2 regions of the Erythrobacter aureus genome follow, and region 1 is predicted to be linked to the other one. Evidence: riboswitches for the same ligand, from Rfam matches in the RefSeq annotation. Region 1 holds a riboswitch; the other holds the start of a gene.

The links. Region 1 has a riboswitch for cobalamin ahead of DVR09_RS08015 (TonB-dependent receptor plug domain-containing protein). Riboswitches for the same ligand answer to the same signal wherever they lie in the genome.
Region 2: linked by a shared signal. The riboswitch ahead of DVR09_RS11670 (TonB-dependent receptor plug domain-containing protein) and the one ahead of DVR09_RS08015 (TonB-dependent receptor plug domain-containing protein) in region 1 are both predicted to bind cobalamin.

The regions. Positions count from the first base shown of each region.
Region 1 covers NZ_CP031357.1:1,626,026-1,630,440, forward strand. The annotation lists gene DVR09_RS07995 (DUF3955 domain-containing protein) at 1-170, shown strand, start outside; gene DVR09_RS08000 (MliC family protein) at 200-649, shown strand; gene DVR09_RS08005 (DUF4377 domain-containing protein) at 669-1,172, shown strand; gene DVR09_RS17135 (hypothetical protein) at 1,185-1,889, opposite strand; cobalamin riboswitch at 1,922-2,146, shown strand; gene DVR09_RS08015 (TonB-dependent receptor plug domain-containing protein) at 2,315-4,243, shown strand; gene DVR09_RS08020 (Dph6-related ATP pyrophosphatase) at 4,286-4,415, opposite strand, start outside.
Region 2 covers NZ_CP031357.1:2,390,087-2,394,501, reverse strand. The annotation lists gene mdh (malate dehydrogenase) at 1-123, opposite strand, end outside; gene DVR09_RS11680 (hypothetical protein) at 480-821, opposite strand; gene DVR09_RS11675 (cell wall hydrolase) at 943-2,028, opposite strand; cobalamin riboswitch at 2,219-2,444, shown strand; gene DVR09_RS11670 (TonB-dependent receptor plug domain-containing protein) at 2,521-4,413, shown strand; gene DVR09_RS11665 (helical backbone metal receptor) at 4,410-4,415, shown strand, end outside.

The DNA of each region.
Region 1 (4,415 bases):
CCGCGCTGATTGGCGCGGTGCTGAGCTACATCGCCGAAACGACTTTCTACAACGGCGTCGATGCAGATGGCGAATTGCAGGAAAGCTTTTTCCTGCCTTTGACCTTCATTTTGGCCGCGCTCGGCATAGTGATGCTGCTGGCATCGCTGTTCGTCCGCAAGCACAAGTGATTGCGCCCTACCTTCACGGAGAATTTCGAATGAAAAGACCAAACATCACCAACGCCTTCTTAGTCATGGCCGGAGCTCTCGCCCTTGCCGGATGCGAAGCGCAGGAGACCGCCGAGGATCCCTCAGCGACCGCAACTGGCACCGCAGAGCAAGCTGCCGAGCAAAACACGGACGAGACCCAGACCGGCACCCTTGTTTGCGACGATGGCAGCACGATCGTGGCGACCTATCGTGACGATCTCGGTCCCGATGGCGGAGTGGATCTGGCAATCGACGGCAAGACGTATCAGCTTTATCTGGTTCCGAGCGGCTCAGGCAGCAAGTACAGCACCGAACAGGGCCTGACCCCGGATATGCTGCTGGTGTACTGGGAAAAGGACGACGAGGCGATGCTGATCGAAAGCCCGCTGGACGACAGTGCGACCGAGGATGAAGAGGTCATCCGCGCGCGATGCAACGTCGCCAATCCGGGCAAGTAATCCGGAAACGGCGGGCAGGGTGATCGCGAGCAAAGTCGCAAAAGCACTGTCCATGCTATCGGCTATGGTGCTGCTGGCCGGTTGTGCCGACAGCACCACAGGCTCGCCACCACAGGTCAGCCTCGACGCAATCCCTCTAGACCTGCTCGAGACTTTCGAAGGATGCCGTCTGCGCGGAGGCGCGGTAAGCGAGGGCTACCCGAGCACGTGTCTGTGGGGAGGCAAGAACTTCAGACGCGATGAGGCAAACGGTACTGTAGGCGATATGCGTGTCATCCTGTTCGACATCGCCCCGCAAACAGCGTCATGCGATTTCGGCCATGGACCGGTCCAGAGCTGCCTGATTGTCAATGGCGGGCTGTTCTACGACACGATCAAAGGGTATTCGCATCGCGAAGGCCAAGGCGCGGTGATTGCCGTCCGCCGAACGCAAATCTGCGATCCGGCGGAGATCAATTCCTGCCCGGCGGATGCAGGTATCTTCCGCTTCGAATTTGTCGAAACCTACATGACCCATCGTTGAAGGTGGGCGCCGCTATCCTTCCTTCGCGCTGTAGTAGAGGTCTCTTACATTGCCGCTGTCGTCGGTGGTGCACGACCACGGTGCCGCCGCGCCATCGATCATCAGGCTAACTGCTGCTCCGGTGGGGGTCGATGCGCTTTCCAAGACAGTGATTTCTGTCTCCGCACGGTTGGCCAGTTCATAAAGATCCGCGGTGCAATTTTCGCGTGCGGCATCAAGAACCGAAGAAGATGCGACCGTGGTCGCGGATGCGGACTCCGACGCTCGTTTCTTCGGCTCGACTGTCCCAGCGCCCTCTGCGTTTGCGATCGGAGGTGACTCCGCGGCATGCGCGACATCGTCTTGCGCAGACGTGCTGTCGTTCGACCCGCAGGCGGCCAGCGTTGCGAGAAGGACGGATGCGGCGCTCGCCGCCAAAAGTTTATTTTTCATTATGGCGAAACATCGACTGTCGTTAAGTGTTCCGCGACATGCAGCAAGAACGATGAGGATGGTCCCATACCCTGTTTGAGAATGACTAGAAGCAAGCGCGCCGCCGGATTCTTTCGTGACGATGGCGGGCACTGTTCGATCAATGATCCCACAGTTCATGGTAAGCCCCGCCCAGCGCTGCAGACCTAATGAAACTAATGGCTGGCCTATAGCCAGGTCCGGTTTCTTTCCAAAAGCAGACGGTCCGCTTTCGGCCCGAAAAAGGTCGCAATGCTCTGATCTCAAAATTTTCTTGCTCCTTGTGGGCGCTACAAATATTCAGTCCGTGCGATGGTTGTTCAACTGTCGCTGACCGCGTCCGTAACGGGAAGGCAGTGAGGTTCTTCGAGCCAATTCTGCCGCTGTCCCTGCAACTGTAAGCGACGAGCGCGGAGCGCAAGCGGGACGATCCCGTGCCACTGGGCCGATATTCTCGGCCTGGGAAGGTGCGCTCCGGGCGACGACCCGCGAGCCAGGAGACCGACGGGCACGGGTCGCTCTTGCCTTGGTTCAGGGATTGGCCGGGCGCGAAACTCTTCGTCTGAGCGGCGACTGGCGGCCGGAGCCGCACCGTGACCCGCAGGCTGGCGCTCGCGTCCGCCGACCTGCGCGCGCGGCCGCTTTTGCGGAGGATCCGGCCTTCTCGCTCGGCGCCGAGGAGTGCATATTTCATGAAACCGGTATATCGTTCAATTTTTCTGGCAGCCATCTGCCTGCCCAGCGCGGCCTTCGCCCAATCTGCTACCGAAGCGGACGATCCGCCCAGAGATGTGCTGATTGTAACCGGCACCCGGTCGCCCGAACCGATTGCGACCGATCGCATCGGTGGTTCGGTCACGGTAATCGGCGATGAGATGCTTAACCACCGTCAGGTACGGACAATTTCCGATGTGTTGCGCGACGTGCCGGGGATCGCGGTCAGCCGCGTTCCGGGGCAAACGCAAGTCCGCATTCGCGGCGCCGAGGGCAATCACACGCTCGTTCTCGTCGATGGAATCGAGGTCTCGGATCCCTTCGCCGGCGAGTTCGACTTCGGCACGCTGATCGCGGACGAGGCGGCACGGGTTGAAGTGCTGCGCGGGCAGCAAAGCGCGCTCTACGGATCCGATGCCATCGGCGGCGTCATCCACTATCGCACGCTGTCGGGGCGCGATGCGCCCGGTACTACTGTGCGGATCGAGGCAGGCTCTTTCCGCACGGTCAATGCGGCGGCCCGGCTTGCAGGCGCAGCGGGCGCACTGGATTACGCTTTGTCGGCTACTCTCAACAGCACCGATGGCACGCCGGGTGCGCGCGGCGGGACGCGTGACCTGTCCAGCGATACCGGCTCACTCTCGGCCAAAGCCAACTGGTTGCCTTCGGCGAACACGCGGTTGACCGCTGTGGTGCGGTATGCGAGCGCCGAGGGCGAGTTCAACGACAGCGACAATGACCCTGCAAGCCCGACTTTCGGTTTCCAGATCGACACCCCGGGCAACCGGTTCGAGAACGAAGCGATCTATGCGCTGCTGCGTGGCGAGTTGGGTCTGCTCGACGGACGGTGGACGCATGCGCTCTCAGGCCAGATCGCCGATACCCGTCGTGACGGTTTCAACGCCGCCGGACGATCCTTCGGCAGCGAGGGCCAGCGGCTGAAGACTTCGTATGAAAGCACGCTACGCTTCGGCGATGACCGCTTGCAACATCGTGCCACCGTTGCGGTCGATATCGAGCGCGAAAGGTTTCGCAACACCGACCCTTCGGGTTTCGCCTTCACCGGGCTAAGGCAGATCGACAGTGCCGGCCTTGTCGGCCAGTACGAGTTGTTCATAGCTGACGCGGTCAGCGTTGGTGCATCGCTTCGCCGCGATTGGAACGGGCGTTTCGCCGACACGACGACGTATCGCGTGCAGGGCAGTTATCGCGTCACGCCTGCGACCCGGCTCCGCGCAGCGGCAGGCTCCGGAGTCAAGAACCCCTCCTTCTACGAAATGTTCGGGTTCGTCGATGGACGCTTCATCGGCAATGTCGATCTGGAGCCGGAGCGGTCCGGGGGCTGGGAAATCGGGATCGAGCAAGGCTTGTTTGGCGATAGCTTGTTGCTCGGCGCGACCTACTTCGAAAACGAGCTTACCGGCGAAATCTTTACCACTTTCCCGCCGCCCGATTTCATTGCCTCACCGGCCAACCGGGACACGATATCGACACAGCGCGGCGTGGAGGTATTCGCGACGGCACAATTCGGCGAGGCCTGGCGGGTCGACGGAATGTACACCTATCTCCACGCGCGGGAGAACGGCGTCGAGGAAGTGCGGCGGCCTGCTCATACCGCCAGCCTCGCCGTCGATTGGCAGGCATCGGGCGATCGTGGCGGCGTCACGATCGTCGCCCGCTACAATGGCGATGCGGTGGATGTTGCCTTTATCGACCCGTCTTTTGTTCCGGTGCGCGTCGCCTTGGACGATTACCTGCTCTTGAGTGTAAACATGCGGTACGCGTTGAGCGAAAGCGTCGAATTGTTCGGGAGGATCGAAAACGCGCTCGACGAAGAGTACGAAGACGTCTTCAGCTTCGCCACGCCGGGTCGCTCCGCCGTGATTGGGGCGCGGGCTCGGTTCTAGCGCATGTCTGACTGCCTGCCCGATCGCACTGCGGCCGGGCAGTCAGCTGCCCTGGTCGAAGGTCACGCGCGTATGGAACTCGCCATTCTCGCCGAAAGCGTCGATCCCGCGCGGCAGTTTAGCGACGCAATTCGCATCGAAGATGTCGCCGACAGACACGCTTTCGAGATCG
Region 2 (4,415 bases), 760 kb from region 1:
CTGCGGCATGCCTTCGGCGATGTCGAACAGGACGATGTCGCCCATTTCCTTCTTCGCCGCGAGGTGGGCGAGGGTGCCTCCGATCATACCGGAGCCGATGAGGGCGATCTTCTTGCGTGCCATGGAGGGTAGCGTCCTTGTTCCTGCCGTGCGGGACAATGATGATGCCCGGACCATAATTGGGGCCGCGCTTCATGTGTCCCGCAAAGGAAGCACGGCACCCGGTCGATTGCGAGTGCGGCCTAGGCCCGTGAGGACGGGATTGCAACCAGCAATAAGTATAGGCTGCGAACTATCTTTGCAAATAGTTCGCAATTGCAATAAGGGCGGAGTTTTGGCAGTGCTTCCTGTCTTGACGCTTGGTGTCCGGCAAGGTTCCTGCCGCGTCGGTCGGCAGGGCTCGATCCGGTGGAAACCGGCCGAAGGCGCGATTGCCGCGTGGCCGCCCGGAATGCGGACGGGCAAGGCAACGCCGGGGATCAGCGCGCCAGCAGGGTCTCGATCGCGATCCTATCTTCCAATTGCCTGGCTAGCCGCCGGTCGAGTGTGCGGCATACGCCCAGCCACCAGTCATAGGCTTCGCGGTCGCCGTCGGAATACGCCTGTTCCGCCTGCTGGCGCGCAGCCTCGGCCGCTCCCAGCCCGTGTTCGGCGAAATGCCGTAGCGCGGCTCGCATCATATGGTCGAAGTTCGATTTGCGCGCCAGGATATGGGCGATGTCGCCATTGTCGTTGGCAGCGCGTGCATGCGCCTTTTTGGCCAGCGCGCGGGCAATCGGCGAGTGTGCGGTGGAACGGGCGGCGGCGAAATGTAGGGGCATTGCCTCTGACCTCGTGAAGCGACTGGGCTGACTGCAGTGCCCTAGCTGGTCGACACTAAGCATCGGTTCCGCGACATGGTTGTCCGAGTGTAAACGCCGTTCACCCTCCCCCCGCAGAATGTCATTTCTTGCCGGGTTCGGCGATCCATTTGCCCGAATTGGCGTATTCATCGCGCACGCGCCCCGATTGCGGCAGCGTATCCTCGTGCTCCGAAGGCGTGGTAGCCGCGCCTACGGGTGTGGCGGCGGGCCGCGCATCGAGGGCGATTGCGGCGTTCGAGGGCGGGGAGGGGCGAACCGGGCCGGGCACTTCGGCCTGCGCGCGCCGCACATTGGGCGCGGCCAGCGGTTCGCTGCCGGCATAGGTGTCGGTAAAGGCACCCGCCGTTCCCGCGCCGCCTTTCCAGCGATAGAAGCGGTGGGTGCCGATCGCGCCGATGAAATCGAGGCTGGCCGCCCAATAGGGGTTTACATAATCGGTGTGGTAATGGGTCGCGAGCCCCACAGGTTTGTAGACCTCGCCCGCCAGCGCACCCAGCGCGATCGATTGCGCCACCGCCCAGGCTCTGCGCGAAGGCTTGCGCTGCAGCGATCCGTCGCAGGTAAAGCTGAACTGGCACCCGGTCGTCCGCTCCGACCCCTGAAATACCACGCCGCATATGCTGGCTGGATAGGCCGGATGGGCAACCCGGTTGAGCACCACTTGTGCCACTGCCTGCTGGCCCCCGAAACTCTCGCTTGCCGCTTCGTAATAGACCGCCATCGATAGGCATTGCAGCGCGCGGGCCTTGTCGAGACCGCTGCCGGCCTGGCGGAAGGCCTGCGCGGCCGCCCCCGCACCGTGACTGTCCGCGAACTCGACGGTTTCGAGTTGCCCCTCCGCCTCCCGCAGATCGGAAAGATCGGTGGCGAGGCGCGGCGCATCCTCGAGATAGTAGAAAGCGGATCCGGGGAAGCTTTCTCCCGCCGTCTCGAACGGCATCGGGGTAAGCGCGACACGTTCTTCGGCCAATCCCAGAGCCTGCTTGAAGTCCGACCACTGACCCTGTGCGGCCACTGTGGGCAGGGCGATGGCCGCTGCCAGAATACCGCCGCGTGCCAGCAATTGGTGCCGCTTGCGGCGCTTTTCGGTGAGGCGAGACACGCGAGAGGACGGCGCGCGGCTGGCGCGCCTTGCCGATCCGGCCTCCCTTTCGCGTGCGGTCAAAGCGTTTCCTTTCATCAGCCCCGTAACATAGCCTAATTGCAGCCGATTCAACAGTTTCGCGTGCGGTCCATCCCGGTTTGGGACCATCGCCCCCGGCTTCGGGCCTGGCGATACATGCGGGTTGTTCGGCACCTTAGCACCGCAATGCTTAACGAAGACCGATCTTGTGCAATGCAAAATCGCAGGCTAATCGGGCCGCCGAGTCACGGGTTGGCCTGTTTGCACAGGCCCGAAGAGGGAAGAAGGTGACCCAAGGCCGCCGTAAGGCGGAACGGGAAATCCTTCGCTGCCCCCGCAACTGTGACCGGGGAGCGATCCCGCCATATGCCACTGTCCTGAGCTAGTCGAAGGGCGGGAAGGCGGCGGGAGAGTGTCGATCCGGGAGCCAGGAGACCTGCCCTTGACCGTCGTTCGGCCACGGGCGGGGTGTACCGGTGGCAAACGCGGAAAGGCGCAATTCCGCCCTTTCCCGTCATGGACGGCACTTCGTCTATGATGGGAGTTCTTGTGCGTAAATTCTTCTTTTTCTTGACTGTTTCCTCGATTTCCGTGGCCGCTCAGGCGCAAGACGGTGCCGTCCACCAATCCGACGTCGTCCTTGCGGATTCCGTCCGGCCCACGATTACTGTAACCGCCAACGGCCTGGGCACCGCTATCGCCAATACCGGGCAGGCCGTGACGATTATCGACCGCGAAGAGATCGATAGTGTTCAGGGGGCCGATGCCACCCGCGTCTTGCGCCGCACGCCTGGGCTATCGTTCAGCCGCAATGGCGGAAATGGCGGTTTTACCGGGGTCAATTTGCGCGGGGCGAATTCGCAGCAGGTCCTGGTACTGGTCGATGGCGTCCGGGTGGCCGATCCGGCCGCGCCCGGCGGCGGATTCGATTTCGGCAATCTCCTGCTCGGCACAGCGGGCAAATTCGATATTCTGCGCGGGTCCAACAGCACGATCTGGGGATCGGATGCCATTGGCGGGGTTGTCGATATCTCCACGCGGGGCGAGACCGGCTTCCTGGGCAATGCGGAATATGGCTCGCGCGACACGCTGTTCACCAGCGCGGCAGGCGGGATCGGCGGTGATGGATATTACGCTGGTCTGACCGGATCGTGGTATCGCACCGATGGTTTTTCGACCGCTGCATCGGGTACGGAGCGCGACGGCTTCGAACAGCTTGCCCTGGGCGGACAGGTCTTCGTCGATCTGGCCAGCAATCTCGAAGTCTTCGCCCATGCCAATTGGAGCGAGGGCGATCTCGATCTCGATGGTTTCCCGCCGCCGACCTTCGCGTTTTCCGACACGCTCGACACGCAGGAAACGCGCCGCCTCTGGGGCGATGTGGGTTTCGCCTATTACGGCAACGATCTCACGCTGAGGGGCTCCTACGGTCTGTCGGATACCGAGCGCGACAATCTCGATGCCGACGGCGCGACCACTTTCGCCTCCGATGGTCGCTCCGAAAGGCTCAGCCTGCGCGGCGAATACCGCGCCATCGGGCCTGTCACCGTCGCCTTCGGCGCGGAACAGGAATGGACCGACTATTCGGCCAGCTTCAGCCCCGATGGCGAGGCGGATATCTTCGGCGCCTATGTTCAGCTCGGCTTCGTGATGGGCCGGTTCGCGGCGCATATCGGATCGCGCGTAGACGATCATTCGCTGTTCGGCAGCAATGCGAGCTACGGGGCCGATGTCTCCTACGGCTTTGGCAGCGACTGGCGCCTGCGGGCAAGCCTGGGTGAAGGGTTCAAGGCCCCGACATTGTTTCAGTTGCTGTCGAATTACGGCAATACGGAGCTGCAACCCGAAGAAAGTACCAGTCTCGATATCGGATTGGAAAAGGGCAGCAGGGGCAAAGGTACGCACCTGGCACTTACCGCCTTTCGCCGAGACGGCGAGGATCTGATCGGGTTCGTATCCTGTTTCGGCATCACCGGCGGTATCTGCGCCGATCGGCCTTTCGGCACCTATGACAACACGGACCGCGCAAGAGCCCAGGGTATCGAAGCCGAGGCCGGTTTCGACATCGCGAGGGGGCTGCGTCTCTCGGCTGTCTATAGCTATGTCGATACGGAAGATCGCACCACCGGCCTTCGGCTCGCCCGGCGTCCGCGGCATATGGGCACGCTGTTCGCCGATTACGAAGCGCTTTTCGGGCTCACCCTGGGCGCGGACCTGCGGCTGGTGGGGCCGAGTTTCGACGATGCGGGCAACCTTGCCCGGCTCGACGGATACGAGGTGTTAGACCTGCGCGCTGCCCTGCCGGTGACCGAAACCGTCGAGATATACGGCAGGGTCGAGAACGTCTTCGACAGCGATTACCAGACGGTTGCGGGCTATGCTTCGCCGGGCCGCGGAGCGTTCGTCGGGGTAAGGGCGCGGATGTGAAA